2 regions of the Paenibacillus sp. FSL R5-0923 genome follow, and region 2 is predicted to be linked to the other one. Evidence: riboswitches for the same ligand, from Rfam matches in the RefSeq annotation. Region 2 holds a riboswitch; the other holds the start of a gene.
The links. A riboswitch is a leader RNA that binds a small molecule or an ion and turns the genes downstream of it on or off. The one in region 2 is predicted to bind S-adenosylmethionine.

Region 1: it holds a riboswitch for S-adenosylmethionine, as region 2 does, so the genes downstream of both, MKX35_RS08265 (methionine ABC transporter ATP-binding protein) here and metA (homoserine O-acetyltransferase MetA) in region 2, are expected to answer to the same signal.

Annotation. Positions count from the first base shown of each region.
Region 1 covers NZ_JBBPAT010000001.1:1,831,816-1,847,516, reverse strand. Annotated here, with positions in the region: gene MKX35_RS08275 (MetQ/NlpA family ABC transporter substrate-binding protein) at 1-834, opposite strand, end outside; gene MKX35_RS08270 (methionine ABC transporter permease) at 893-1,552, opposite strand; gene MKX35_RS08265 (methionine ABC transporter ATP-binding protein) at 1,552-2,568, opposite strand; SAM riboswitch class I at 2,669-2,808, opposite strand; gene MKX35_RS08260 (Cthe_2314 family HEPN domain-containing protein) at 2,909-3,643, opposite strand; gene MKX35_RS08255 (COX15/CtaA family protein) at 3,753-4,730, opposite strand; gene MKX35_RS08250 (thioredoxin family protein) at 4,820-5,164, opposite strand; gene MKX35_RS08245 (putative polysaccharide biosynthesis protein) at 5,243-6,871, opposite strand; gene MKX35_RS08240 (DUF456 domain-containing protein) at 6,899-7,384, opposite strand; gene MKX35_RS08235 (Cof-type HAD-IIB family hydrolase) at 7,421-8,176, opposite strand; gene MKX35_RS08230 (peptidoglycan D,D-transpeptidase FtsI family protein) at 8,254-10,359, opposite strand; gene MKX35_RS08225 (peptidoglycan D,D-transpeptidase FtsI family protein) at 10,386-12,461, opposite strand; gene MKX35_RS08220 (transglutaminase domain-containing protein) at 12,728-13,873, opposite strand; gene MKX35_RS08215 (hypothetical protein) at 13,935-14,372, opposite strand; gene MKX35_RS08210 (MFS transporter) at 14,643-15,701, shown strand, end outside.
Region 2 covers NZ_JBBPAT010000002.1:1,161,877-1,177,577, forward strand. Annotated here, with positions in the region: gene MKX35_RS30235 (NAD(P)/FAD-dependent oxidoreductase) at 1-528, opposite strand, end outside; gene MKX35_RS30240 (spore coat protein) at 706-939, shown strand; gene MKX35_RS30245 (spore coat protein) at 970-1,359, shown strand; gene MKX35_RS30250 (Lrp/AsnC family transcriptional regulator) at 1,619-2,119, shown strand; gene MKX35_RS30255 (aminotransferase class I/II-fold pyridoxal phosphate-dependent enzyme) at 2,133-3,353, shown strand; gene MKX35_RS30260 (aspartyl-phosphate phosphatase Spo0E family protein) at 3,603-3,791, shown strand; gene MKX35_RS30265 (cob(I)yrinic acid a,c-diamide adenosyltransferase) at 3,975-4,541, shown strand; gene MKX35_RS30270 (RluA family pseudouridine synthase) at 4,543-5,532, shown strand; gene MKX35_RS30275 (arsenate reductase family protein) at 5,714-6,088, shown strand; gene MKX35_RS30280 (5'-3' exonuclease) at 6,397-7,323, shown strand; gene MKX35_RS30285 (ROK family protein) at 7,590-8,471, shown strand; gene MKX35_RS30290 (HRDC domain-containing protein) at 8,683-9,699, shown strand; gene corA (magnesium/cobalt transporter CorA) at 9,782-10,717, opposite strand; SAM riboswitch class I at 11,116-11,246, shown strand; gene metA (homoserine O-acetyltransferase MetA) at 11,360-12,280, shown strand; gene MKX35_RS30305 (aminotransferase class I/II-fold pyridoxal phosphate-dependent enzyme) at 12,317-13,489, shown strand; gene mqnC (cyclic dehypoxanthinyl futalosine synthase) at 13,757-14,893, shown strand; gene MKX35_RS30315 (SPFH domain-containing protein) at 15,106-15,701, shown strand, end outside.

The DNA.
Region 1 (15,701 bases), on a different contig from region 2:
TTCGTACTTCTCTTCAATGAAAGCTTTAGCTTCTGGAGAATTCAGGGCAGCAACCAGCTTTTGGATCGCGTCGGAGTCTTTATTGTCCTGACGAGTTACCAGAATGTTAGCATAAGGGGAGTCCGTACCCTCAATGAACAAAGCATCTTTAGTAGGAACTAGGTTAGCTTCCAAAGCATAGTTAGTGTTAATCAAGGCAAGATCTACTTCATCCAATTGACGACCTAACATTGCTGCATCTAGCTCGATGATTTTAAGGTTTTTCTTATTTTCAGTGATATCTGCTTGGGTAGATGTGATGTTGGTATCATCTTTCAAAGAAATCAGTCCATTTTTGGCAAGCAAGATCAGTGCACGACCACCGTTTGTAGCATCATTCGGGATGGCTACTTTCGCACCATCAGCCAGCTCGTCGATGGATTTGATTTTTTTGGAATAAGCACCAAAAGGTTCAACGTGAACGGCTGTAACAGAAACTAGATCCGAACCGTTCTTTTGATTCTGGTCATCCAGGTAAGGTTGATGTTGGAAGAAGTTAGCATCCAGATTCTTCTCTGAAAGCTGAACGTTTGGTTGAACATAGTCAGTGAATTCTTTGATTTCTAATTTAATTCCTTGCGCTTCAAGCAATGGAGCAATAGCTTTTAGGATCTCAGCGTGTGGAACAGGTGAAGCACCAACCACCAATTTTACAGGTTCTGCAGATGACTCAGTTGCAGAACCATCTTTTGGTGCATTAGTAGCAGCCGAGTTAGAAGCATTATTGTTATTGCCGCAAGCAGCCAGCACCACAACCAGTGTCAGACTAAAAAAAGTAAGTAGTAATTTTTTCATTTTAAATCCCCCTCTTATCCTTGGTATTTGTATGAATAAGGCTATATATGGACGTACCTTATTTCCGTGTGAAATGTCGTACTAGTCGATCACCGGCCATTTGTAGCAGTTGCACCAGTATGACCATTAAGACTACAGAGATAATCATAACTTCCTTCTCATATCGGTAATATCCGTAACGAATCGCTAGATCCCCTAGCCCGCCGCCGCCTACCATCCCGGACATTGCCGTATAGGAGACCAGTGTAACCAGTGTGATCGTAACCCCAGCGAGCAGACCTGGACGAGCCTCTGGCAAAAGAACACGCATAACGATCTGATTCGTGGATGCTCCCATCCCTTGCGCCGCTTCGATTACTCCACGATCCACTTCTCTTAATGCCGTTTCCACCAAGCGAGCAAAGAATGGAGCTGCACCAATCACGAGTGGTGGAATCGTACCGAGTACTCCGATGGAAGTTCCAACAACGGCTTTGCTAAATGGAATTAATGCTACCATCAAAATGATAAACGGTACCGAACGTAGGATGTTTACGACGAACGATAAGACCGAGTAAATTACTCTGATTACTATACTATTCGATCTTCCCCATAAATACAATACAATTCCGAGTGGTAAACCAAGAATAATTGTGAACAATCCAGAGAATATTAACATTTGCAAGGTAGCAACTGTAGCATCCATCATTTCTTGCCAGTTTAAGTCTGCGAAATTCATTACGAAATCACCTCCACTTCAAGGCCTTGAGCGGTTAGTTCGGCTATCGTCACAGCGATCGCTTCAGCTGGACCTTCGAACCGAACAATCATTTGTCCATAAGGTACGTCTTTTATCGTTGAGATGGTACCATGCAGAATGGCGAAGCTAACACCTGTCTCACGTACTACATTGGAAAGTGCAGAGCCGTAGGTCTTCTCTCCAAAAAAAGTAATTTTGACGGCCTGAGAGTTGTCCCCAGCAGCAGCGTCAAGCGCCGTACGAAGGGGTCCCTCATTCTGTGATTCACTGCGAATGAAATCGCGAGTGACCTCATGCTGCGGCTTCAGGAATACCTCCGTAACTTTACCTTGCTCAACGATACCACCACCATGAATGACCGCAACACGGTCGCAGATGCTCTGAATCACGTGCATTTCGTGAGTGATCAGCACAATGGTAAGATGGAATCGTTTATTAATATCGAGCAATAGCTTAAGAATAGAGTCTGTCGTTTGTGGGTCAAGCGCAGAGGTTGCTTCGTCACACAGCAGCACATCAGGGTCGCTGGCAAGTGCCCGTGCGATGCCGACCCGCTGCTTTTGTCCGCCTGATAATTGGGAGGGATATTTATCCCGGTGTTCTTCAAGCCCCACTAAGGCAAGCAAATCTTTCACTTTAGTATCAATATCTGCTCTCGAGGTGCCTGTGAGTCGCAGAGGAAAAGCAATGTTATCGTACACCGTCGCAGAAGATAGCAGATTGAAATGTTGAAAAATCATCCCAATTTTGCGCCGCTGTTCCTGCAGCTGACCTTGAGTAAGCTTAGTTAGTTCAATGCCATCTACCCATACTTCCCCTTCTGTCGGACGCTCCAACAGATTAATGCAACGGATCAATGTACTTTTCCCCGCTCCAGAATGGCCAATAACTCCGAATATTTCACCTTTCTCGATAGACAAATTCAATCCGGAAAGTGCTGTAGCCGCATGGCTGCCTTTTCCATATACCTTTGTTATTCCTTTTAGATTAATCAACGCTCGTCGCCCCCTTTATATTTCACTTATTCCATACAAAAAAACCTCCGACGATCGATGCAGATCGCAAGAGGCTCTGTGTGTTTATTTAGACAATGCCTTCTCATCTGCCAACGACCACAAACCTTGCGTCATTGTAGGAATTAGCACCATGACATTTGTACATAACGCTAATCGCGCTGTATACAAATCGGTTGCCGGGCTTCATCGGGCCTATCCCTCCGCCACTCTCGATAAGATATAGAGTATGAAATTTTATATTTGAATTCGTACAGACTTTAATGCAAGCATAAGTATAGTAAGTTTCTTGTTTTTTGTCAAAAGGAAATATCTTGAACGCTTAGGTTTGTACACGCTTTGCCTTGCTGATTTCCTTACGCAGCTGTTCATTGCTGTAGCTGAATGCCGCGATTAATGTTTTACAGTTCATTTCAAGGGACTGCTTTAAATCCTCAAGATGGCTATCTAAATCCTCAAGCTGAATTTTGTCATGCAAGCCTTGATGCCGCTGCCATAAATCATCCTGCATTTCGGAATTCATATAATGAATTTCAGCATTTCTGCGCTTGCGTAGATTCTCCAGTGGATCACGATAAGAGTTCTTGATCTGTTCCAATTGATCTGCTAGCGCAGGATGCACATTCAATAACTGAAGTTGACGCAGTACTGTAAAATAAGAAAAGTGCGTTTTTAATTTGGAAGTTTTGAGGTCATAAAAATGATTCAGTACCGTTCCAAGCTTGTCCAGAAGAGAGAACACACGAATAAATCCATCTTTATAAAAATAAACATACCGCGCATAATCGCCTTGTTCCACTGGTGACATATCATCCATATAACCAGCGATTACCGATTTCCGGTAAAAAGCAGCTGCGAACCAGCTTTGCTCCAATTCATCCAATGAGGAGATCAATCCACGTGTCCAAATCTCCAGCTTGCGGTATTCATGGTCATTATCCTCATGAGCGTTCATTTCCTTGCGCAGTAAGGCTGCAAATGTGGCCATGTTCTCCATCGCGTCAGCCAATACACCGCTGTTCTTTCGAGGCGGCTCTCCAAGTATAACCCGCAGCATATCCCAGTCCTCCTAAAGTTTTGTCCAGCACCACGATATACCGATTTCCACTTTATTATTCCGCAGGTAAAGCGACTCTATCCACGGTGGGAACTTTCTACCAAGGGTGTTACAACGGTGTCATTGGATTCGTTGGATTTTTTTCAACAACTACATTTCTCGCGCGATTCAGCTGCCAGACTCTTACACTCATATAACATAAGACACCAAACAAACTAGCGATCAACAAAATATGAGCCAAAGCGGCAAATATGTACAATCTTTCATTATCTAGTGTGTAAACAACAGCAGCTCCACTAAATACCTGCATCAAGCACAGCAGAACAGCCGCTACGCCAAGAGCTCTTAGCTCTGGGTAATCCTTATGTTTCCAAAAAGCTAAATGTCCAAGCACCGCAGTAAGAATGAATAAGATCAAAGCCGCAATCCGGTGCGTAAAAACAATACCTACTCCCCCAGAAAGCTCAGGAACCCATTCACCGTTACAGAGCGGCCAGCCAGAACATCCACCGCGCGAATCCGTATGACTAACAAAGGCTCCAATATAAACAACAACATAGGAATATAAGGCCGTGAAGCAGGTTAAATTGCGGAAAGCCTTACTGACGGGTTTCTTCTGAAGCTCCATCTTAGGATCGTACTCACCTGCTTCATGTCGCCTTTTAGTTCCTAGAGCCAGCATTAGAGAACTTGAAAAAGCGATCAAAGAAAAGCCCATATGCAGTGCCATTACAGCAGCAGATTGGGATTTAATCACTGCAAGCGCTCCCATACCACCTTGAACAATTACAAACAGCAACGTCATGAATGCATATACTAACAAGTCCCGCCGATTTCGAGCATAACGCCAAAAGGCAATCATCGAGGCAAGTGACAATAACCCTGCCAATCCGCTAAACAAGCGATGGGTGTATTCAATCATCGAACCTACAGTATAGGCCGGAATCAATTTCCCATGACAGAGCGGCCATTCATTTCCACATTCCAATCCCGATCCAGTCTTCGTTACAACCGCTCCCCCTAGTACAGCGAGGAACATGATAAGGCAAGTAAGATAACTAAGCCATTTCAACTGATTTGTCGACAAAAATATCACCCGCAGTTTTTAGTAATGAAGAAGCATCTTAAAAAACCACCGCTTTTGCTCGAACAGGCGAAAGCGGTGGTTTTCCGGAATTACTGTTGAAGGCTTTGATGCACTTGAACCGCTTTATCAAGGAAATTCTCAATTTCCTCGCGGGATTTACGTAATTTATTAACGAATCTAACCAATTCACGCCCATCGGAATACGCGACAAAGCTTGGAATACCCATAATATTTTGTTCCTGACTAACGTCACCCACAGCATCAACGTCAACCTCAACCAGCGTTAGACGATCTGCATAGGCTTGCTCTACCTCAGGAATAAAAGGATCGATAAATTTACAATCCGAGCACCAGTCCGCCTTGAAGATGGCTACAGTTAATCGAGGAGATTGAATGGCTACCTGAAATTCAGCAGGAGAACTAATTTTATCCATAGCTTGTTCAGTCCTTTCTTCCATATCTGTCAAATTTCTATTCTTTAAGTGAAGCAAAATGTCATGCAGAAGTCAAACTTATTCTCTCATACGAACACGCGCAGGCTGCAATTTCATCAGCGGATTCAACAATTTTTGCAATGCACGCGGATAACTGGAGATCTCCTGTTTAGTAAGCACACCCAGTACAATTAGCATGACCAGATAAATAACAACAACTGCGGCCCCTACAACAAGACAAGTGATCAGAAATGCCAGACGTGCAGGCATTAGATCTGTTAACAGAATTCCAGCTTGGTTAAGTCCAAAACCAATACCACCGGACACCAGAACCGCAATTGCGAAGCCGCCCCACCGTTTACCCATAATTTCGAAAGGTACAATGGATTTCAGCATCCGTAAGTTAAGAATAGTAATAACTACGAAACAAAGTGCTGTTGCGCCGATAATCCCGTAGATCCCAAATATCTTACTTAGTAAGAAGCTTGCGACTAATTTAACAATAATACCCACTAGCACATAATACATTGAAATGCGTGATTTGCCCATACCGAGCAAGATGGAGTTCGTTGTCATCATGGTGATCTGAAAGATCGTTCCAATCGTAAGCATCGCCACAATTCCGCTTCCGTCCAAGCTGCTGAACAATAACCCGTTTACAGAATAAGCTGCTGCCACAAGTGCCAACACAATTGGCATCCCTGTCAGGATAGAAATCCGCAAAGCAAGTGTAATTTGCTTCTTCAAGTGTCCCTCATCCCGACGGGCATAAGCAGCTGAAATGATCGGAATCAGCGAGGTTCCTAGTGCAATGGCTAGTACCGGTGGAATTCCGGCCACACTTTGAGCACGCGTGGTTAGTATACCCAAAGCTGCTGTTGCACTCTCTCTACCCATCTGATCGATAAGCAGCGGAACAGCCAAAGAAGTATCAATTACATTCACTACGGGAATCGTAAGTGAAGAGAGCACGATCGGAATTGATAGTGTGAAAATATCTTTGTAAATTCCCCAAATCGGCAATTTTTGAGTGGTATTGTAATTTAATCCTTGCTGTTTATCCTCTCGGCGCAGCTTGATTGCAAAATAAATCATGACACCAAATGCTGCAATACTACCAATTACGCTACCGAAGGATGCTCCCGCAGCTATAGTTGTATTGTTATACCCCTGCTGTAATAGAATATAAGCTAGTAAAATAGCGACTAGTACGCGAGCGAACTGCTCTACAATCTGTGAAATACCACCAGCCATCATATTGTTGCGCCCTTGAAAATATCCACGCATCATGGCAATTGCCGGAAAAAGTAAAAGCGCAGGTGCAATAGCCCTAACTGCCATCGCTGATTCAGGTACATCAGCAATATGTGTCGCATAGAACGGAGCGCCTATGTACAGCAAGGCCGTCATGATTACCCCTGCTGCTACTGAAAACAGCAATGCTGCATGATACACTTGTCTCGCCTCTTCAGGACGATTCAGAGCGTACCGCTCGGAGACCATTTTACTGAGCGTACTTGGAATACCTGCTGTAGCCACGGTGAGCAGCATTAAATAGATATTGTTCGATACCCCAAATGATGCTCTCCCCACATCATCAAAAATATGATCCAGCGGCACCCGCTGAACAAGCCCGAGTACCCTTGCCACCAAAGCTGCAGCAGCAAGGATAAGCGTGCCTTTTACGAAAGACTCTTTCTTGGACAAACCATTTCCCCTTCTTCACTGTTAAAATTAAAACCGGACGACCCATATAAAAAAGAGGACGACCATAATAATTTGTAGCACAATTTTGACAACAGTACTACTAAACAACCCAAGTATTGATCCTACACTTACTTTGGCAGCTTTAGCTGGTGAAGAACCTACGATCAATTCTCCTATAAAGGCACCCAGAAACGGACCAATAATAAGTCCAAAGGCTGGGATTACAAAAGGACCAATGATTAGCCCAATCGTACTCCCGATAATCGATGAACGTGAGCCGCCAAATTTCTTAACGCCCCACGCCCCTACAACGTAATCAGCAATAAATAAAACTACAACGATCAGCGTTTGAATGATCCAGAACCAGACACCAAAAGGCTCGAAAGAAAAGAACCAGCCATATACGAAAAAGGCAAGATAAATCGCAAGCGCACCCGGCAGTATAGGGTACACAGCCCCCGCTAGCCCTACGGCAAATAAAGCAATAATAAGAATCCAACCCAGGATCGTCAACACTTAACCTCCTAATAGCAAATATGCTCTATGGATTCACTTCGCAATAGCTTCATTAAAAATATATTTTTGAATGACTTCTGCAATTCCATCATTATTATTAGAAGCCACCACAACGTCAGCCTCTTCTTTAACCGTCTCCTGAGCGTTGCCCATGGCAACCCCAAGCCCTGACTGCTGAATCGCTGCAAGGTCATTGAGGCTGTCACCAACCGCTATAACTTGGGACATGTCTAGTCCTAGCAGCTTACAGACTTCCATGATTCCGGCTGCTTTATTCACTCCTAGAGGGTTAATCTCCAGGTTATGTGGAGAGGAGTTCGTAATCTCCAATCCACCCATATCTTGAAGACGAAGCAGCAGTTTATGACGAAGCTCATCATCTTCGGTGTGATAACCGAATTTAAGCCATTCTCTGCCCGTTACATCCCCATCCCAGTTATCCTGTTTGTGGACTTTTTCCGTAGAATAGGCCCAGAACCAGATGTCATCTTCTTTAGCAAGTTCATACATTTGTTGTACCAGCATAGGATCCATCAATGATCGCCGATAAATTTCATGTGGTGCTCGCCATATCTCACTACCGTTCACAGTAATCATAGGTGTTTCTAGTCCAAGCTGCTCAGCATATGGAAATGCACTTGTAAAAGCTCGGCCTGTCGACAGACAGACATGAACGCCTGCGTCGACCGCCTTTTGAAGCCATTTCACCGTTGTAGGTGTAATAATCTGTTCATCATTCAGTAGGGTTCCATCCATATCCAAAGCAAGCAGGCGGTATTTGGCAGTCATTGCCACCCCTCCATTCTTTTATGCTCTCAATAGAGCAGCTGTTTATTTTTTAATCATTATTCACCTTAGAGTCAAAGTTACTGAGTACCTGTAGTCGTTCCTTCATTCGCAGGATCATTTGTATTATTACCTGACTGTAGACTCTTCTTCGGAACGCCATCAAGTCCATATTCCCAATCATAAGCATCAAAAATTTTACGTGCGACCGGCGCAGCACTCTGGGAACCAAAGCCCCCTTCTGGAATGACTACGGCTACTGCCAGCTTAGGGTTATTTCGTGGGGCATAAGCAATAAATACACCGTTATCGCGAATTTGACCCTTTGCCACTTGTTGAGATGTTCCCGTCTTACGAGCAAAATCATAAGGGAAATCAGAAAAAGCACTAACTTCACTTCGCATACCCTGTTGAATTTCTTTCCAGTAGGATTTATCGAAGGCTGTTACTTCATCTATTACCTCACGACCGAACTCCTTGACTACTTTTCCGTCAGCATCTGTAATCTTGCTAACTAGCTGAGGTTTGATCCGCTGTCCTTCATTAGCAAGTGTAGCTACGTATTGGGCAAGCTGCAACACCGTATAACTACCTTGTTGGCCGAAAGAAGCATATACAAGTGCCGCTTGGGCGCTACCCGCAGCCTCTATATTGGTATAGTTAATCTGTCCTAAGAATTCATTTGGCAGACCACTTCCCGTGGATACACCAAGTCCAAACTCTTTCATATACTTATCCCAGACATCTACGCCTTTGCTTTTGTATTTGTCATACAATCGTTTACCGATCATGTCCACCATGAACGCATTCGACGATTTCTCAATCGCTCTTGCAGGGTCCATAGAACCGTACACATGTCCTCCGGAGTTTCTTACCTTAGTTTCATGACCTGTTTTACCAAAAGTCGCGAAACCTCTATCCGGATAGTAGGTTGAGGTTGTAAAGAGACCTTCATTCAGACCCACGAGTACGCTCAAAGGTTTAATTGTTGAACCTAGTAGCAGTACAGACCTAAGTCCATTACCTGACGTCCCTGAAGAAATCGGATTAATGGTACCGTTCTGGTAGTTATCCATGATACTGTTCCAGACATCAGTGGATAAGGATCCCGATGTCCAAATATTCGTATCGTAGTCCGGCATACTTGCCATACTGACGATATTCCCCGTATCGACTTCCATCGCTACAGCGTAACCAGTTAAAGCATTAGGATGCGTTTTACCCTGTACAGTATTGGAATGCAGCCACTTAATCTGATCCATAATCGCCTGCTCTGTCTTCATCTGAATGTTCTTATTAATAGTTGTCCAGACGTCATTGCCTTTGACAGGAGGGACTACACGTTCGACTTTCTCTGCCATGTTCTGTGGATTGACAGAGATTTCCTGATAGCCGTTTTGTCCCCGAAGCTCTCTCTGATACTGCAGCTCCAGGCCGTCAAATCCGACAAACTCGTCGTCCTTGTAAGTTAGCCCTGGCTCCGGATTGTTCTTCATAGCATTTAAGATATTCTTATAAATATTAAGGCTGTTTGCTGATTTAAAAGGCTTGATATAACCTATCGTCTGTACGGCAACCGTATCTTTATCGTAATGACGAATGCTTTCCTCGACAATTTCAAGGCCTGGGTATTCTCCCTTATGTTCCATGAAATAGGCTACTTCCTGAGTAGTCAGATCAGCCTTAATTCGCCGTGCCATAAAGCCAAGTGATTTTCGGAAATATAAATCCAGTGCGTCAATAACATCTTCTTCTGTCATCTTTTCAGCTTTTGGATCACCATATTTATTGAAATCAGTTACCAGCTTGGCTGCCAATGCATCTGACTTGGCTTTAGCTTCTGGAGTTAGGGTAGTTTTACCGGTATTTTTATCTGTTTGCTTAGCGGTATACTCCTTATTGAGCGTAATATACAGCGATTGAACCGGCGTAGAGTACGCCAACTTCTCACCTTCAGCAGCATAAATTACACCTCTCATGGATGCAAGAGGTACATTTTTGGTATCTCTGCTTGTCTCCACTTCAGTTAAAGTTGGTCCTTCCACGAATTGCAACACAGCCAGGCGTATAATAATTACGCAAAATATAACAAACGTGCTAAAGAAAAACACGTTGAGTCGCAGGCCTATGGAACTTTTACTGTTGGTCTCATCTGGAGGTGAGGCCTGCTTACGAAAAAAACTCACAGTTTATTTCTCTCCTTTTTCTCTAATTATTTTTGAACGGGGTCTGACGCAGGAGCAACATTCTTTTTTGGCACACCATCGAGCCCATACTCCCAATCATAGGCGTCAAAAATTTTACGAGCCACCGGAGCAGCGCTGTTGGAGCCAAAGCCCCCTTCTGGTATAACAACCGCTACGGCCAGCTTCGGATTTTCTCGCGGAGCAAAGGCAATAAATACCCCATTATCGCGGTTTATATTTTTTCTGTCTGTTTTTTCAGATGTACCTGTCTTACGTGCAAAATCATAAGGAAAATCATCAAAAGCACTAACTTTACTGCTCATCCCCTGTTTGATCTCTTTCCAGTAGGATTTGTCAAACGTTACTGTATTAAGCACTTCTCTTTTAAATTCCTTAACCAGCTTACCTTGTGCATCCGTGATCTTACTAACAAGTTGAGGCTTAATACGCACCCCTTCATTAGCAAGAGTAGAAGCATACTGGGCAAGCTGCAATGTAGTATAACTGCCCTGTTGGCCAAAAGAAGCATAGATAAGTGCGGCCTGCGAGCTGCCTGCGGCCTTAAGATCAGTATAGTTAATCTGGCCCGGTGATTCACCTGGGAGACCACTTTTCGTTGATACACCCAGCCCGAATTTTTTCATATAATTGTCCCAGACCTCTATGCCTTTATCCCCCGGATATTTCTTGTAAAGCTGCTTACCCACCATATCAATCATAAATACGTTAGAAGATTCTCTAATGGCTTTAGCTGGATCTAGTGGACCATATACGTGACCCGATGAATTTCTTACGGATGATTTATTATCCTTACCGAAATAAGTAATGCCCACATCTGAATAGGTTGTTGAGGTATTAAAAAAACCTTCCTTTAAACCAATTAACACACTTAATGGTTTGATCGTAGATCCCATAAACACAAGTGAACTAAAATCATGCCCTGATCTACCCGATGAATTTGAAGTAATCGTACCGTTTAGATGATTATTCATAATTTTATTCCAGACAGGTGTTGGTAAGGAGTCTTTGGTCCATACATTTGAATCGTAATCCGGCATGCTTGCCATGGCGACAATATTTCCAGTCTCCACTTCCATTGCTACCGCGTATCCGGTTAAAGCATCTGGATGCGTCTCACCTTGAACAGCATTGGTATGCAGCCATTTAATCTGATCCAATATGGCCTGTTCTGTCTTCATCTGAATCTTCTTATTAATGGTCATCCAAATATTATTACCTTTTACAGGAGCAACGTTCTGTTCAACCTTCTCAGCCATATTCTGAGGAGTCACCGAAATGACCTGATAACCATTTTCTCCTCGTAGCTCTCGTTGATACTGCATTTCCAGACCATCAAACCCCACATATTCTTCTGCTTTATACATAAGTCCAGGGGGAGAATCTTTTTTCATTTCACTACGGACATTCTTATACATCGCTATATCTTCAGTCGATTTAAACGGCTTTCCAAAGCCGACTGTCTGCACCGCTACCGTATCTTTATCGTAGTGACGAACACTCTCCTCCACGATCGTTAGCCCCGGATAATTGTCTTTATGCTCCATGAAATAGGCTATTTCCTCTGGAATTAATCCAGTCTTGATCCGTCGCGGCACATAACCTAAATACTTTTTGAAATCTAAATCTAATGAATCCAAGATATCTTGCTGCGTCAGCTTCGGCGCATTCGGATCTCCATATTTAGCAAAATCAGCTGCAAGCCTTGCTGCAAGCATATCGGAGTTGTACTTCGCCTTCTCCGTAAGTGAGGTCTCACCCGTTACTTTATCTGTCGTTCTAGCTGTATAATCTTTAGTTAATGTAAGGTAAAGCGACTCCGTAGGTGTTGAATAGGCAATCTGCTCTCCTTCGGCAGCAAAAATAATCCCACGCATCGCTGCGAGCGGAACAATTTTCGTTTCCCGGCTCGTTTCTTCTTCACTCAACAGAGCTCCCTCAGTAAACTGTAAACCTGCAAGACGTACGATAATAATACAAAAAATAAAAAAAGTGCCAAAGAAAAAAATATTCAGTCTCAAACCTACAGAATTTCTTGAAGATATCCCGTCCTTAGGCGGGAGCTGCTTACCAAACAAACTCACCAGCTTTCTCCCCTTCTACAAGCATAAACGCCTTGACCGTCCTTATAAGGAAGGTAAGTGTTTAAGCGAGAAATATAAGACATAAAGTATAGTGCTTATACTTTCTTATATTTTAAAAAAATGTCTGACAACCCTTTGCCTGAGACATTACTCTTATGATGAAGGTGAGTTCTTAGCTGCTTATTGTGAGCATGCCCTCGCATTTAAGTTAGAACTGACGTTACTTGAGTTTATTGTACCACACCCCAGGAGTTCAGCGCCCTCACTCAGAGGGCGTTCTCCCTAATATGCGTTTCATCAAAATCCTTCGGATTGAACCAATCTCCACTGCTAGCCCAAGTCGGATCCAGCGGAATCCAAGCTTGACGATCACTTATATATACTTCATTCCAAGCATGTGCACCATAACCGCCACGCCCATCATAACCCTGACCTGTTACAACGCGTACCTGCAAGCCCTGTGAACGAGCCATCACAGCGTACAGTCGGGCATAGTCTATACACACCCCTTGCCGAGTGTCGAATGTATCCTGTGGTGTCTGTTCATGCCAGACCCTGTTTTGCAAATAATTGTCAGCTTTAGCATAATCGTAAGTCACGCGTGTACCTACCCAATCATAGAGAAGTCTCGCTTTTTTCTCTTCATCTTGCGCTTGTCCAACAATGTCTTCTGCTGCTCCTATAATATCCTGAGGAATTTCATGATCGATAACCTCATATTTTCTGCGAAGGATATCATTCATCTCTGCTGCAACGGTCTTCGTCAGAATAGGAAGTTTCTTCTGCACAGTCTCACCAACAATAGGTTCAAATACAGCAGCAGCGCTCTGACTATAGATTGGAGAGGACTCCACATAACGACTAAATCCACTCTCCGGATTTAATCCAACACAGATGAATAGAGCGAGAACAATTACCAGACTACGCATTAAGCCGATAATTAATCCAACCATTGCTCCTCCCATACGGCTTACCTGCGTAATCTTTCTGTCTTTAAACTTCTTAGTACGCCGCAATTGTGGAAAAGGAAGCAACATGGATAACAGTCCTAAGAGCATACGAATTAACAGATAAGAAATCAGGAGTAACAATAGAAATCGAACTAGCGGTGATTCTGATAACACAGACACCGCCGTATAATAAATTTGCTGCCACTGTGTAAGCTTCGTATCAGGAAGACTAATCCCCGATGCCCAAGTCTCTACATAGGGATTGAGGTAGGCTGCAGCTGGGATAGCTAATACCAAAGATGCTATAGTAAATAATCCTGTTCCCAGCAGCCCAAATAATCTTCCGGTAGCGCTTGAGAAACCTCTGCTCCAGCCTTGCAATAGAGAGAAGACTACAACCAGCAGGAGGGCGATGGAGATGATATTAGCATCACTCACACTAGTCATCCATCCGTTTATCATATCCGCTCTCTCCTTTCAGTCGCGTGCTTGCTCGCTTGTTATATTTTTGAGTCCAAGCCTGTTATTGATGTTTTCGGGCTTCTTCGATAAATGTTTTTGTCGTATCTGTAACACTCCACTTTCCAAGACTAACACCACGGAAAGTAACCTCAACTTTATCTTCACCCGCCGCGCCCTTCACTTCAATATTCGGCGTTGTAATCGTAAAGGTCCCGTCTCCATTTGAAGTGTACTTCGCATCCTGCGCTTCTTTAAGCATAACCTCTTGCGCTTCCTTCTTTAGCGTGCTTACCGTTCCATCTGCCACCTTATTCACAGCGTTACCAATTTGGTCCATTGTAACACCACTATAGATGAACAAACCTACAACGATCACAATGACAATCGCCCATTTCAGAACGGTTTTAACCAAATTAACAACCGCAAACAGCAGGACAAGCGCAATTACAATAACTAGCCAATTTTCCCTTATAAACTGTGACCATACCTCTGGATCCATCAATCTCACAACACCCCTATCGCCTAGTTTCGTCCCAAGGATTCTCTCTTCCCATAGACATAACGCCAATATTAATTATTATACATGAATACCCATCATAATTCATGGTTCCACCCTCCGTAAAAGGTATACCTACTAGCGGAATTAAAAAAGCGGTATAAGCCCTCTCTGTCCCACGTAAAGTACAAGTAGTGCTTAAGAATTGGTTCTTCATTATTACGCCGTCCTGCATTCACTTGTGCTGTAGGTGGCTCTCGGAGGTGTTTCCCTGTGAAAACTGCGCTGTGGCTATACTTATTTCTCTTTTTGGCGTTCTTCGATTTACATGCTCAGTATCCCGTCCTTACGCCCTTTGCCATCTCTCTTGGTGCGGGACCCACCTTTATTGGCTGGATGATGGGCATGTACTCGTTGACCCACCTTCCCGGCAATCTGCTTGCAGGCGTACTCGTCGATCGTAATGGCTCCCGCCGCTATATCGTCTTCAGCCTTGTCGCAGCGGGAGCTATCCTACTGCTGCAAGCTCATGTACAGCTTCCATGGCATCTGCTAATGCTAAGAGCAGCAAGTGGATTCGTGCTCGCTTTCCTCTCTCCAGCCTGTATGACGTTACTCGCTTCTTTGTCATCGGATGCCACAGAGCAGGGTAAATATATGTCCGGACATGGTATCGTTCATACGTTAGCTTCAGTTGTATCGCCTGCTGCAGGAGCTTTTATCGTAGCAAAAGCCGGCTACTCTGGCACCTTCACCACACTTGGATGGCTCCTTATCGCAACAGGAATCATGGCTTTTTTTAGTGTACCTGCGCCTTCGAGACATATATTAAAGCCGCTAAGCTCAGCGCCATCAGCATTAAAAGTTCCAGATAAACCTTCTATACCAACGAAAGATGATGAACTGGTATCCAAACGGTATTACCTTTTACCTTTTTTCGTTTCCTGTTCACAAGGCGTTCTCTTTTTCGAGCTCCCACTATCTCAAACAGGGAGCAACAGTATTCTTTCCACTGGTATACTACTGTCACTCCTCAGTTTAGGTGCTTTGGTAACGCTCAGCATGCTCTTCCTGAACCGTCTTTCTCCGGGGGGAAGAATAGCAGCGGCATTACTGGGAATGGCCATCAGCTTCTTTGCACTCGCTTCATTTCACAGGATTCCGACTGCTGCGATTCTTTTTATGCTCGGCGCAGCCAAAGGAGTGTTGTTTCCTGCAATGGCATCACTCTTTATTAGTCTCGGTGGCCCTGGGCGAATGGGTCGGACTTTCTCCATGCAGTCGATAGCCATGTCACTTGGTGCATTCGCTGGGCCCGTGGCTGCTGGACAG
Region 2 (15,701 bases):
GCGTGAATAAAGTGCAGCAGGTTTAGAAAAAGAATACACCGAAGCAATTTTATCCTCTTCCCAGAAATCAGAATCGAATCCGTGAGCAACGAGGTTCTTATATTCTTCTCGCAGAGCAGGTACATCCTCTGGTGTACTGGCATATAGAAGGCTGCTGCGAGGAATAATCTGGGGATCGATATCGAGCTTGGCTGGCAGATCCAAAATATTTCTAACCCCTGCTTGGGATAACTGATAAAAGAGCAAGCCGTTCTTTTCTCCAAAAGTGTTCATACATGAGGTTAACGATTTGTCGTTAGATATCTGAAGTAAACCAGTATTGGCATGTGAGCTTCCGCTTCCGACGCGTCTTTTTTCGATCAGAACAGCCTCAGCTCCGCTTAAAGACAAGCGATAGGATGCCATTGCTCCACCCATTCCAGCCCCTACAACCAGGCAATCACAGTGAATGGTATCCTCTAGCGCAGGATAAGTTGGTGGGTCTTGTAAAGTACTTCTCCAAGGTGGGGTGCCGCTATTTAGTCTCATGAAAATGATCGCTCCTTCATTTGTTCCATTATTTAGTATGGGCGGCATTTTACCGTCTCATTCGCAGCATGTTCTTATTTTTGTCATAACTCTCTAGTGCTGTTGGGCAAATAAATGGTGTGCTTTGGCGGTATACTAAAGCCTGTTTGGATCAACTACAAGGAGGGACTACAACTCATGCAATCAATGCAAATGCAGGCACTAAGTGGAAAAGAATTGGAATATATCGCAGACTCCATCTCTAATGAGGACTTGCTTCTTAAGCAATGTGCGGCTACCGCCGCGACAACGCAGAACGAGCAGGTCCGACAAGTTTGTTTGCAGCATATCCAAAATCACACGCAGCACATGGATACACTCACTCAGTTACTCCAGCAGCATCAACAGTACGCACCAACAAGCCCACAATAATTGCATTATTAATCTTAAGGAGGTTATAAAATGAACGCACAGAATCCAGCAGCATTTATGCCAGATGAGGATTTAATGAACACCATTTTGTGTGATTTGAAGCGGACGGTTCGTGAGTATGCGACAGCTGCTACGGAATCGGCATGTCCAGCGGTTCGCCGGGTCTTTAATGAGATGACTATGAACACGCTTCGACTTCAGGGCGATCTGTATACGCATATGTCCCAAATGAATATGTATCCTGAGCCTGCAAAAGCATTGCGCCAAGATGTGGACAAGCAGCTTCAAACTGCACAGCAATTGCAACAAAAATCAGGTCAGTTCGTGCAGCAAAAAACAGGACAAACTGGATCTATTGCTCACAATGCGAACAGCCACCTTCATTCGAATGGACAACATCAACCGTCTCATTTAATGTAACCAAGATGGTTAGCGGATGAAGCATCCTGCCACATAATCTTAAGGCTGACGCCCGTTTATACCGAGAGCTCCGGTATAAACGGGCGTTTTTTGTATAAAAATCCATTTAGCTGAGTAAACCTAGTCTTCTATGCGGATATCATATGGGGTTATTTTGTTTGCAGAGATGCTCAATTCATGTCATATTAGTATTAAACTCTTTTCGCGGGGCGACGCATGAATAGCGCAACGTCATTTGCGAACTATCCGGAGGGAAGGCATGAAGGAAATGAACGAACTAAAGAGGAAAGTGCTGGAACTGCTTAAAGAGGACGCGAGAAGATCTACTGCACTCTTAGCTACGCTGCTTGGCGAGGAAGAAGAAGACGTAAAGACGGCGATTGGGCAATTAGAGAAGGACCATGTAATTGTTAAGTATGCAGCCGTTGTAAACTGGGATAAAGTCGATGACGAGAAAGTGACAGCGCTGATTGAGGTACAGATTACACCCGAACGGGGTCGCGGATTTGAAGGCATTGCCGAGAGAATCTACCTGTATCCACAAGTGAAATCCGTTTATCTGATGTCAGGTGCTTACGATCTACTGGTAGAAGTGGAAGGCCGAAACTTACGTGAAGTGGCCAATTTTGTTTCCGAGAAGCTGTCTCCAATTGATTCAGTACTCTCAACTAAAACGAATTTTACCCTTAAAAAATACAAACAGGATGGGATCATCTTCGAGGAGCATGAGGAAGACAACCGTCTGATGATCTCTCCATAAAGGAAGTAATCATATGATCACGAATAAAACGCAGCTAACTGGAGAAGACAGCAAATCAATGAATTCTTATTTGGCCCCGCTGGTACAGCAAATTCAGCCTTCGGGTATTCGTAAGTTTTTTGATCTGGCTGCAGGCAGCAAGGATATCATATCACTCGGAGTCGGGGAACCTGATTTCAAGACCCCGTGGCATGTCAGAGAAGCTTGTGTCTATTCGCTGGAAAGAGGATTTACAGGCTATACATCCAACGCAGGAATGCCTGAACTAAGGGAGGGTATTGCGAACTATTTGCACACCCGTTTTGCAGTGGAGTATGATCCTGCCAATCAAATTATAGCAACGGTCGGCGGAAGTGAGGCTATCGATCTGGCTCTGCGCGCTTTGATCACGCCGGGCGATGAGATCCTCATACCAGAACCTTGCTATATTTCTTATTCGCCGATAACGGCTATTGGTGGAGGTATTCCTGTAGGTATCGAAACCATCGGAGAGAATGACTTTAAACTTACTGCAGAGAGTTTGGAAGCAAAGATTACTCCACGCTCCAAAGTTCTAATTCTGTGCTACCCGAGCAACCCAACGGGAAGTGTTATGACCCGAGAGGATTGGGAGCCGATCGCCAAGGTTGTAGAGAAGCATGATCTTATTGTAATTTCGGATGAGATCTATGCGGAATTAACGTATGGAATTAATCATGTCAGCTTTGCCTCATTGCCAGGTATGATGGACCGTACGATTTTGGTCAGCGGTTTCTCCAAGGCTTTTGCCATGACTGGATGGAGAATGGGTTATGCTTGTGGTCACCCTGATTTGATCTCCGCTATGCTTAAGATTCACCAGTACACTGTGATGTGCGCTCCTTCTATGGGCCAAGTGGCTGCACTTGAGGCACTGACCAATGGGATGGAAGAGAAGGATCGAATGGTCGATTCTTATAACCAACGGCGGAGGCTGATTGTTAAGGGTTTGCGTGATGCGGGACTGGAGTGCCATGAACCACAAGGTGCATTCTATGCTTTTCCAAGCGTGCGCAAGACAGGACTGACATCTGATCAGTTTGCACAACGATTATTACTTGAATATAAGGTGGCAGCTGTACCTGGAAGTGTCTTTGGTTTAGGTGGTGAAGGTTACTTACGCTGCTCCTATGCTACATCAGTAGCTCAACTGAATGAAGCTATAGAACGCATTGGTGCTTTTGTCACACAACTGGAACGAGAGAGAATGGAATAGAGAAAATTGGACTATAGCCTATCCTATAATCCTATGGTATTATTTTACTTTGAGAGTAATTAACCCCTATAATAGAACTAACAAGGACGTATTTACTCTGGAATTAAGCGTTGCTTTGAAGTTGCTTTTATTACTTTAATGACATTTTGTGGCACGCGCTCAATAATACTTTTAGGAGGGATGATTGTGCTTAGTGCCGATTATTACTTACCTTCCTATGGAGGGCAGTGTTTTTCTGGAAGTGGGAAACTGTCCCCCAAGGGTGATGCTTCTGCTCGCATACTCTCTCTGGAAGATGAAATTAGAATACTCCGTAGCAAAATGGAGCAGCTTTTTTTGCAGGAAAAATCATTCACTTCAGATAATGTGATTGAAATTAGCAGTTTACTGGATCTCAAGATAAATGAATACATGAAGGGGCGTCCAGTTGGAAAATAACGTCGCTACATGCTGTTGAAGAGGACCCTAGGGTCCTCTTTTTGTTGTTCCTTTAAGCTCACACATCGCAACATTGCAGTCACACTTGGAGAGAATATGCCTATACTCTTCATTTGCCATTTTTATATAAGAAAGCTTAAACTAGCATTATGTGATTTGAAGAATGGATAGGAGGAGTAAGCCATGGTGATCTATACACGCACGGGTGATGCGGGTCAAACTTCAGTGATTGGCGGCCGGGTTGGTAAGGACGATGTCCGAGTTGAAGCTTACGGAACGATCGATGAACTGAATTGCTTTGTAGGTCAGGCAAGGAGCCTGATGGAGGACGATCAGTTTGATGATGTACGCGAGCAGCTGCTGGAAATTCAGCATGAGCTATTCGATTGCGGAACCGATCTGGCTTTTATTAAGCTAGGTGATGGTGGTCAATATATGGTAACAAGTGAGATGGCTAAACGGTTGGAGGGCTGGATTGATGAACTTCAAGCAGAGAATCCACCACTAGAAAAATTCATCCTCCCTGGGGGCAGTCCATTGGCTTCGGTTCTACATGTGTGCCGTACGGTTTGCCGCCGGGCGGAACGCCGGGCAGTTACACTTGGACGAAATGCAGACATTAATCCGGAAGCGGTTATTTATTTGAACCGGTTATCCGATTATTTCTTTGCGCTGGCTAGGACGGCTAATACACGGGCAGGGATTACTGATGTAGAATACATTCGCAGTAAAAAGGTGTTCCGAGACTAATATGACTAGCTATTATTCACCAATTACTTACATTATACCGCCAGAAGAGGATGGCTGGTTGCTGAAGACGATCCTGCATAAACGGATGGATGTCTCACGTAAATTGTTGTCACGCCTTAAGCAAACAGAACAAGGGATTACATTAAATGGAGAACGTGTTTATATCAGCGTACATGTTAAGGCAGGCGATATTGTACAGATTCGCATGGAAACAGAGACTTCGGATGATATTTTACCGCAGCCGATTCCCTTTGAAATTCTATTTGAAGATGAGCATCTGCTCGTAGTAAACAAGGCAGCGGGGATCATCGTGCATCCCACACACGGACATTACACTGATACGCTGGCTAACGGAGTAGTTCATTATTGGGCGCAAAAAAATGAACGTTTCCGCTTTCGACCCGTCCATCGTCTGGACCAGGAAACCTCCGGTGTGTTAGTCATCGCCAAGAATCCATATAGCCATCAGCATATTTCTGAGCAGATGATTGCGGGTACAGTGGACAAACGTTATGCTGCATTTGTTCATGGGGCTCCTGTGGAGCCTTTCGGCGATATCGACGGACCTATTGACCGTGATCCTGAGGAGCCGCATCGGCGTATCGTGACACCGGATGGTTATCCTTCTCTGACTCGGTATGAGGTTAAAACCGTATACGCACAAGGTTCAAAAGTTGAACTGAAGCTGGAGAGTGGTCGTACTCATCAGATTCGGGTCCATATGACCTCTATCGGCTGTCCTTTGATTGGTGACAGCATGTATCGTCATGAGCTGTATAATCTACCGGAATTGACTTTAACTCAAAGTGAACAGTTAGAGTCCGTTACAGCACTAGATGCCTCCATACCGCGTCAAGCACTGCACGCGGTGCGTCTGACGTTCAAGCATCCGGTGCTGCTGCAGGAAATGATCTTTGAAGCTCCTTTGCCGCCTGATATGGCGGCCTTGGAGAATGTATTGGAGCAAGGCCCGAAAGCGAATTTGAGGTAAAAATTATCTTAGTGATGTTAAGCGGAGAGGGTGAATTGGTTCTGGAGAAACGGAGTTTCGCCTTTATCCTCGGATTTCATCCGCAACAAGCGGACTAAATCAAGAAATCTGAGGATAACAGCGATCGGAAGAATAATTTGCCAGCGTAGCGCACTCATCACTACCATTAAAGGAGAACAACATGAGCAAACTAAAAGTATATCAATATCCAAAATGCAGCACCTGCCGCAGTGCAGTAAAATGGCTACAAGCTCAAGGTCATGAGCTTGAGCTTCAAAACATCGCAGAACAGCCGCCTACCGTTGAGGAGCTGCGAGAATTGCTGGCCAATAGCGGACTTGAACTGAAAAAGTTTTTTAATACAAGTGGTGAAGTCTATAAAGCATTGGGTCTCAAGGACAAAATGGCACAGCTTAGTGAGCAGGAGAAGCTTGAGCTGCTCGCGAGCCATGGTATGCTAAATAAACGTCCGATTGTCACTGATGGTGTTAAAGTCACGGTAGGCTTTAAAGAAGAGCAATATGCTGAAGCTTGGACCAATACTTCCAAAGTATAAATCCGTAAAGGGGATGTCCCAACAGTCATTTCATGGCTGTTGGGACATCCCTTTTTGGATATCTAGGAAAATCACAAAAGACCATGATTCTATAATATACTTATATTTCTCGCTTAAGCTCACCGCCCTTGCAAGGGCACCGATGGTGTTTTTACTTGTTAATTTCAAAGGATAAGAATAAGCTCCCATATGTGTAACTATATGATCCCTTATCAGATCATGTATTTTCTGATAGAATACTCTTTGTGCAATAACATGGACAAGCGCTTAATAACAATACAATGAACGATTAAGGGAGAGGTTTATACATGAGAGCAGAAACAACGGGCCGTGTAATGCTTGTAGATGGAATGGCTCTGCTGTTCCGGGCCTTTTATGCGACCTCTTATGGAGGATATATTCGCAAGACAAAAGCTGGATTGCCGACGAATGCGGTGTATGGTTTTTTGCAGTATTTTTTCGATGCGGTAAGCACATTTGAGCCTTCTCACGTCGTATGCTGCTGGGATATGGGCAAAGGAACGTTCCGCACCGAGAAATACGATGGATACAAATCGAATCGGATTGAAGCCCCGTTAGAGCTAATTCCTCAGTTCGATCTAGTAAAAGATGTAGTAGCTGAGCTTGGGGTGCCGAATATTGGACTTGCAGGCTATGAAGCGGATGATTGCATTGGTACGCTGGCTTCTTGTTACAGTGAAAACTCTGAGGTATATATTTTGACGGGTGACCATGATATGCTTCAGCTCATTGATGAGAATGTTAAGGTCGTCATTATGAAAAAGGGACGCTCTAACTATAAAGTGTATGACCTTGCAGAATTGCTGGAGGAAAAGGGTCTAACGCCTAGACAGGTGATTGACCTGAAAGGCTTTATGGGCGATACCAGTGATAATTATCCCGGCGTAAAAGGGATTGGTGAGAAGACTGCGCTGAAACTGCTGACCGAATACGGAACAGTTGAAGGTGTAATTGAGAATTTGCATCTGCTCCCTAAAGGTGTGCGTACCAAAATCGAAGCAGATCTGGATATGCTGCATTTATCGCGAGAGCTAGCGGAAATCCGTTGCGATGTGCCGGTGGTCTGCGAGCTGACGGAAGCCTTGTGGCAACTACAACGGGAAACAGCTGCGCGCAAATTTCAGGAGCTAGAGTTCGGCAGCTTGATGCATTTGATTGCTGAGGTGCAGGACGAACGAGGAATTGTACAGATTGAGTTAGGCGATTTGGGTTAAGATCAGACACCCTTCAATGCAAAGATGCATGGAGGGTGTTTTGTTAAACTATAAGAACGTATAAGTTTCACATTATACATTATCCTTATCTTTCTCTCTTAAACGCCTATTGCGTCCTTATAAGGACGCAATAGGCGTTTATACTTGTTGTGATAGCGCTTCATTCGACGTATAATTAGGGCTGGTGATTGCTTTTTTTAATGATATTATTCATTTGTGTATGGGTAGCGTTTGAACTTCTAACTAGAGAAAGGGAGAGAATTGCTGTGAAGCTATTGGGAGCGATTGAAGCAGGCGGAACAAAGTTTGTATGTGGGATTGGTTATGAGGATGGTACCATTGTTGACCGAGTTAGCTTTCCGACAACAACACCGGAAGAAACGATGGGACTAGTAATAGACTATTTTAAAGAGAAGAATGTAGAAGCATTCGGAATCGGATCTTTTGGACCGATTGATCCCGTACTGGACAGCCCTACTTATGGTTACATAACAACGACACCAAAACCTCACTGGGGACAATATAATCTGGTAGGCACAATGGCTGAGCAATTTAACGTTCCGATCGGCTTTGACACGGATGTGAATGGTGCAGCGCTTGCGGAAAGTAAATGGGGAGCGGCTAAAGGTCTGGACAGCTGTCTTTATATTACGGTTGGGACAGGCATTGGAGCAGGAGCGGTTGTTGGTGGCCAGATGGTCCATGGATTGTCACATCCTGAGATGGGACATATTCTAGTTCGTAGACATCCAGAGGATACGTTTGAGGGTTACTGTCCTTATCATGGCGATTGTCTTGAAGGATTAGCCGCAGGTCCGGGGATCGGCAAACGCTGGGGACAACCGGCAGGAGAGCTACCAGTGGACCATCCGGCTTGGGAAATGGAAGCTCACTATCTTGCACATGCACTCATGAACTATGTGCTGATTCTGTCTCCTCAAAAAATCGTAATGGGCGGTGGTGTTATGAAGCAAAGCCACCTGTTCCCGTTAATTCGCACTAAGCTGCAAGAGTTATTGAGCGGATATGTTCAGCATCCATCGCTTAATATTGACATCGATAATTATGTTGTCTCACCAGGTCTCGGAGACAATGCAGGGCTTGCTGGAGCGATTGGATTGGCTACATTAGCTCTAGCTAGAAACTAGTATAAAAAGACATTGACTGTTCGGTAATATATGGTATTCTAGGATCTAACAGTATAGCATTTAATGAGGGAGCACCTCTTTCGCGTTTATCGTGAGAGAGGTGCTTTTTTGCGTTCGGGGTCTGATTGAGAAAGGATTTGTTCGCTCCGAAGGAGGCTCTTCCCAGAAGGTTATTGTGCTTGCTGTAATGTTGAGAAAGGTAGGGATGAATATGCAAATTGTGTTTATGAACCGTTTATCCAGAATATCTGGAGTGGATCAAGAGGTGTACGCCCAGCTGTGGATTGGAGAGGAAGAGGGGATCTGGAGTTTGGGCTGGCGTGATTTTTCAGGTGGGGAGAATTACATTGAGAATTTGTGGTATGAAGGTGGTTCATGGAATGAGATGCTCTGTGTATACAGGCATGAGCTAGCAGTGAAGATGGGAGATGGCTATCGACCCTTAATCGATGGGATATTCCACGAGGAGGATAGTCTTACTGGGCGTAATCAGGAGCAGCTGAAGCTTCAATATTACAGCGAACATTATGGGAATGAAGCCATTTATGAAGAGTTATGTGCTTGGCGCCGTGGTAAGGCTTCGAGTGAACGGAAGGCGCCCTATATTCTCGCTAGTAATCGTCTGTTGCGCTTGTTAAGTACATTTCTACCGCATACGCCAGAGGAACTGATGCAAATTCCGGGTGTGGGAGAAGGCAAGATAGCGCAGTTTGGGGCTGATTGGCTGGCTATAACTACTGCGGTGGCAAGGGAACATTCCTTCCCTCTAAATTGGGTGCATGAAGTAATTGAAGAGGAGTCTTTCGTATCTTGGCTTTATAAACAGAAAGAAGTCAAATATAAGAAGCAGCTAGAACGACTGCGCTTGCGGAGGATTTTGCTGCAGGGGATCGAGAATGGGTTGGGCTTGGAACAGCTTAAGGTGAATAGTGGAGTGAACCGGCGTGAACTGATTGAAGCGGTAGAGGAGCTAGAAAGAGAAGGTTATTCTGTCGAGAAGCTGATCCATGTAGAGCTTGGCAATATGCCGCAGAGTGAGCAGGATGCGATATGGAATGCCTATGTGGAGCTCGGGGATCTTTTCCTAAAACCGGTGTTACATAAGGTGTATGGCGACGACTTTTCCGCTGCTGAAGGATTGGATATTTATTATGAGCGTCTGCGATTGATACGCATCCGTTTCCGTCGAGAGCATACGCATAAAGTGGGCATGGCGACCAGCTTTTAAATTTGCGCATACCAAAAAGACGAAGGCTTCCTTATACCTTACGGTTACAGGGCCTTCGTCTTGCTTATTCGTCCGGTTCGTTTCATAGCCATTCCTTCTTGCGGAAAACATAGAGCATCCCACAGCCTAAAGTCAACATGATGCCTATAACGCCATAATAGCCATATTTCGTATGAAGCTCGGGCATATGATCAAAGTTCATACCGTAGATTCCGGTAATTACGGTCAGGGGCATGAATATTGTTGTGATCGCAGTAAAGACTCTCATAATTTCATTCGCGCGGTTGGCGATACTGGATTGGTATGCCTCTCGTAAGTTGCCCATGAGATCGCGATACGTCTCAAAGGTTTCAGATATTTTAACCGCATTTTCATAAATGTCGCTAAAATATTTCTGCAGCTGATCATCAATCAGACGGAGGTCTTTTTTATTTAGGGTATTGATCACTTCTTTTTGTGGCCCCAGCATTTTCTTCAACCATAGAATTTCACTTCGCAGACCGATAATTTCACTAAGATGTGACTTTTTGGTATGCATGAGGATATCTTCTTCCAGCTTCTCAATCCGAGCTTCAATTCGGTCGCCGACGGAGAAATAGTTATCAACGACAAGGTCAATTAGCAAGTAAAGGAACATATCCGGTTCACTTACTTCTTGCTCCCAGAGCATAGGCTTCAGGATTCGTAGTTCATTGATCTTTTGTTTCGTGACAGTGATGATGTAATGTCTTCCAAGGAATACATTGAGTGCCCGTAGGAAAATTTCTTCATCGTCAAAGCGAATGCTATTTACAACAATAAAGTAGTGACTTTCGTATATTTCGATCTTTGGACGCTGATCCTCTTCGCTAAGGCAATCCTCAACAGCAAGATCATGTAGGTTGAACAAGGGCTGAAGCAGCTCCAAATCCTCAACATCGGCGTCAATCCAATAGAACCCTTCCGTTGGGGGTGTTAGTGTTTCATCAATTTCATCAATAGGTGTAAAAACCCCTGCATTTACCAGCCGGATTTTCATCTGATTTCACTCCTCCTATCCCCAGGTCTTCACTAGGGACTGCTAAATTAAGCACAGAGAAAAAAATCAGCTTGGCCGGCGGTACAATCAATACATAGGGCCAAATGACGTTTCGAGGGCATGAAGAAGAACTGCTCCCGCCGCCGGCAAGCTGATGATTATCCTGTGTGGTTGCTCATTCTGTACACATATTTGCGAGCTCGGGTCGCCTTCCATCCTTCTTCTCACCTCTTCTTTTCGTTCAGGTATGAAATACTTGTCTAGTATAACAACGGAGTATGCCTCTTTCAAGCAAATTTATTGTGATTTTGAGGCTTCTTCAGCATTGTATGGACTTGACGAAAAGGAGGTTCATGATTTAAAGTGAATTTTAAAGTAATTTAATTGAATACAGCTAAATCTTATCAAGAGCAGGTGGAGGGACTAGCCCTATGAAACCCGGCAACCGGCGTGTAAACGCACGGTGCTAATTCTTGCGGAATTTCTGCAGACGTCTAATCGTCTTCAGGAACATTCTGGCAGATGAGAGAGGCGCATATGACTGTAGATATGACCTTTCTCGATTTCCGAGGAAGGTCTTTTTATGTTCAGCAAGCCGCAGTGCGGCAAAATAACTAAATTCAGCTAAGGAGTGGAAAGACAATGCCAATTAAAATTCCCGACAGTTTACCGGCGAAAGAAGTACTATCCGGAGAAAATATTTTTGTGATGGACGAAAGTCAGGCTTTCCATCAGGATATCCGTCCACTACGGATTGCTATTCTGAACCTCATGCCGACTAAAGAGACGACAGAGACTCAATTGCTGCGTTTAATTGGAAATTCGCCACTACAAGTTGATGTTACTTTATTGCATCCGCGTTCCCATATTTCCAAGAATACTTCTGCTGAACATTTGAAGAGCTTTTACAAAACCTTTGACGAGATCAGCCACCGCCGTTTGGATGGTTTAATCGTTACAGGTGCTCCTGTAGAACAAATGGAGTTCGAGGAAGTATCGTATTGGGAAGAACTGAAAGAGATTTTTGAATGGAGCAAGGACAATGTGACTTCAACCATGCATATTTGTTGGGCGGCACAGGCAGGCTTATATCATCATTTTGGTGTTCGTAAAGTGGCATTGCCTGAGAAATGCTTTGGCGTCTTCGCTCATACGATTAATCAAAATAACATTAAACTGTTGCGCGGCTTTGACGAGGTATTCCATGTACCACACTCTCGTCATACCGATGTCTCCCGTGAAGATATTGAGAATAACCCAGATCTGCAGATTCTGGCGGAATCCGAAGAAGCTGGTATGTATCTAGTGGCTACAAACGACGGTAAACAAATATTTGTGACCGGACATTCCGAATACGATCCCCTATCCTTGAAATGGGAATATGACCGTGATGTGTCTAGAGGGATGGAGATGGCTTTGCCGAAACATTACTTCCCTAAAGATGATCCAGAACGTACACCTCCAGCAGTGTGGCGTGCGCATGCCAATTTATTATTCTCTAACTGGCTCAATTACTATGTATATCAAGAAACGCCTTATGATATCGACCCGATTGTTTATTAATAATAGCGCTACAATATAAATTAGGAGGCATTAATCATGGATGACAAACTTAGGATTGAAAGTAGACTGGCTCAAATAGGTTCTCAAGAAGATCCTGCCACAGGAGCAATTAATTTTCCGATTTATAATGCAACGGCATTTCGTCATCCAAAACTCGGTCAAAGCACAGGGTTTGATTATAGCCGCACCAAGAGTCCGACCCGTTCAGTGCTTGAGAATGCAGCTGCGGAACTGGAATCTGGAGATGCAGGATTTGCTTGTAGCTCAGGGATGGCAGCGATACAAACAGTGCTTACCTTGTTCGCTCAAGGCGACCATCTGATCGTTTCGCTGGATCTTTACGGCGGTACCTATCGTTTGTTGGAACGGATTATGTCCAAGTTTGGAATCACTGCTTCTTATGTAGACACGAATGATTTGGATGCACTGGAAGCTTCGCGTCGTCCAAATACGAAAGCTGTATTTATTGAAACGCCAACGAATCCACTTATGATGATCACGGATATTGAAGCCGTGTGCACTTGGGCACGTCACCATGGGTTACTTAGCATTGTAGATAATACGCTGCTGACTCCATTCTTCCAACGGCCTATAGAATTAGGTGCGGATATTGTAGTTCATAGCGCTACTAAGTATTTGGGTGGTCATAATGATGTACTTGCAGGCCTGATTGTATCCAAGGGTGTAGAATTATCAGCTGAATTAGCTATTCTACATAACTCTATTGGCGCCGTGCTCGGACCAACAGACAGTTATCAGTTGATGAGAGGCTTGAAGACATTGGCGCTGCGTATGGAGCGTCACGAAAGCAATGCACTAGCGATCGCTCACTACTTATTAGAGCATCCAGCGATTGCGGAAGTGTTCCATCCAGGATTGCCTGATCATCCAGGACATGAAATCCAGAATCGTCAATCTTCAGGCAATACCGGTATTTTTTCTTTCAAATTAAAAGATGCCAGATACGTAGAGCCGCTTCTTCGTCATATTCGTCTTATTGCATTCGCAGAAAGCTTGGGCGGCGTAGAGTCACTTATGACTTATCCGGCTGTACAAACACATGCTGATATTCCTGTGGAGATTCGAAATGCTGTGGGTGTAGATGATCGTTTGCTGCGCTTCTCCGTCGGTATTGAACATGCAGAGGATTTGATTGCTGATCTTGGCCAAGCACTAGAGGCCGCTAGGGCAGAAATTGAGTCCAAGTAACAGGAAGAAATGTTCAATCGAGTGTTAGTGGAGAAATAGAGTATAACTAGCAGTATCGCTTAGTGCGATGCTGCTTTTCTTCTGGATAGGAATTTGCGAAGAATGTAAAAGCATTTTTCAAGCTGTTCAGATTGTGATACGATGAGGAAATGAACTGTTCAATTGTATGAGAAAGGGTTGTCACCTTGAAAAAGAGACAACGTTTTTTCTTCCTGTAATTTTGTGATTCTACCATACCCCTAAGGGTTTAGAAGGAGGATGCGAACGATGAGTGCGATAGATCTTATTTTGGACAAAGCCCTACGGGGTGAACGTCTCCAATTGGAAGATACCATCCGACTGTTCGAGAGCAACGAAATTGAGAAAATGGGTGCAGCTGCAAACACCATAATGGAACGCTGGCATCCAGACCCGATGGCCACGTTTGTAATTGGTCGTAATATTAACTATACGAATGTATGTGATGTCTACTGCCGTTTCTGCGCATTTTATCGCAGACCGGGCTCTGATGAGGGTTATGTATTGCCGGATGAGACGATTTACCAAAAAATCGCTGAGACTATCGCTGTAAATGGTACAGAAATACTGATGCAAGGCGGTACGAACCCAAATCTTCCTTTCAGCTATTATACCGATATACTTCGCGGAATTAAGCAACGTTTTCCTGAGATTACAATGCATTCCTTCTCTCCTGCTGAGATTATGAAGATGAAAGAAGTATCTGGATTATCGCTCGAGGAAGTTGTGCGTGAAATCCATGCTGCTGGCCTGGATTCACTACCAGGTGGGGGAGCGGAAATTCTCGATGATCGCACACGCCGCAAGATCAGCCGACTTAAAGGCTCATGGCGCGAGTGGATGGACGTAATGCAGACAGCGCATAAGATCGGTATGAATACGACAGCTACGATGGTCATTGGACTTGGTGAGAGTATGGAAGAACGGGCATTACACTTACTTCGTGTGCGTGAGGCTCAGGACGAGTGTATTGCCAACAAATACGATTCAGAGGGTTTCTTGGCCTTTATCTCTTGGACCTTCCAACCGGACAATACTAACCTGAAGCTGGATAGACAAACGCCTCAAGAATATCTGAAGACGGTAGCCATTAGTCGCCTTGTTCTAGACAACATTAAGAACTTCCAGTCCTCTTGGGTAACAATGGGACCAGAGGTCGGCAAGCTTTCCCTTCAATATGGCTGTAACGATTTCGGCAGTACAATGATTGAAGAAAATGTAGTATCTTCTGCGGGCGCGACCTACAAGGTCAATATCGAATCAATTACTCAGCTGATCCGCGAAGCAGGCAAAATCCCGGCACAGCGGAATACACGCTACGATATTCTGCGCGTGTTCGATGATGCTAATGCGAAGATTGATAATGATTTCATCATGCAGAACTAGAACTAATATATAAATTAATTCAGCGCTTGTTGCTCGTTAATCCGTTTTGTGGATGATTGAGCAGCAAGCGTTTTTTTGTATGGTTAAGATTTCGAAGGTTTATTTTACCTGTGAACATAAATTCATTATTTTATTACATTTTTGTATACACATTATTATCCAAAAGTGATATCATAATCATATCAAAAGAATATCTTATGGGGGTGCTTTTTATGAAGGAGAAGACGCTTCGTCCTGTCAGCGGATTTTGGGTTATCGCATTAATTGCAGTTTGTTTGGCTGGTGGAATCTATGGTGCTGTTCAGGAGTATATTGCAGTACCGGTCATTCTGTTCGTTGTATCAGCAATACTATGTACGAGTATTACGGTTGTACAACCTAATAAGTCGGTTGTAGTCACCTTTTTCGGAAAATATGTAGGGACTATTGCAACGAGTGGACTGTTCGCAGTTATTCCGTTCAGCGTACGTAAGACGGTTTCCCTACGCGTTCGTAACTTTAACAGTGTGAAGCTCAAGGTCAATGATGTTGAAGGTAATCCGATTGAAATTGCTGCAGTTATCGTCTTTAAGGTGATTAACTCCGCTAAAGCCCTCTTTGATGTAGATAAATACATGGCTTTCGTAGAGATTCAGAGTGAAACGGCGCTGCGTCATGTAGCCAGCAAATACCCTTATGATAACTTCAATGAATCTGGGATGTCCTTGCGTGCCAATGCAGATGAAATTGCTAAAGAGTTAGCGACTGAGCTTCAAGAGCGTTTGTCCTTATCTGGTGTAGAAGTCATTGAAGCCCGGCTTACACATTT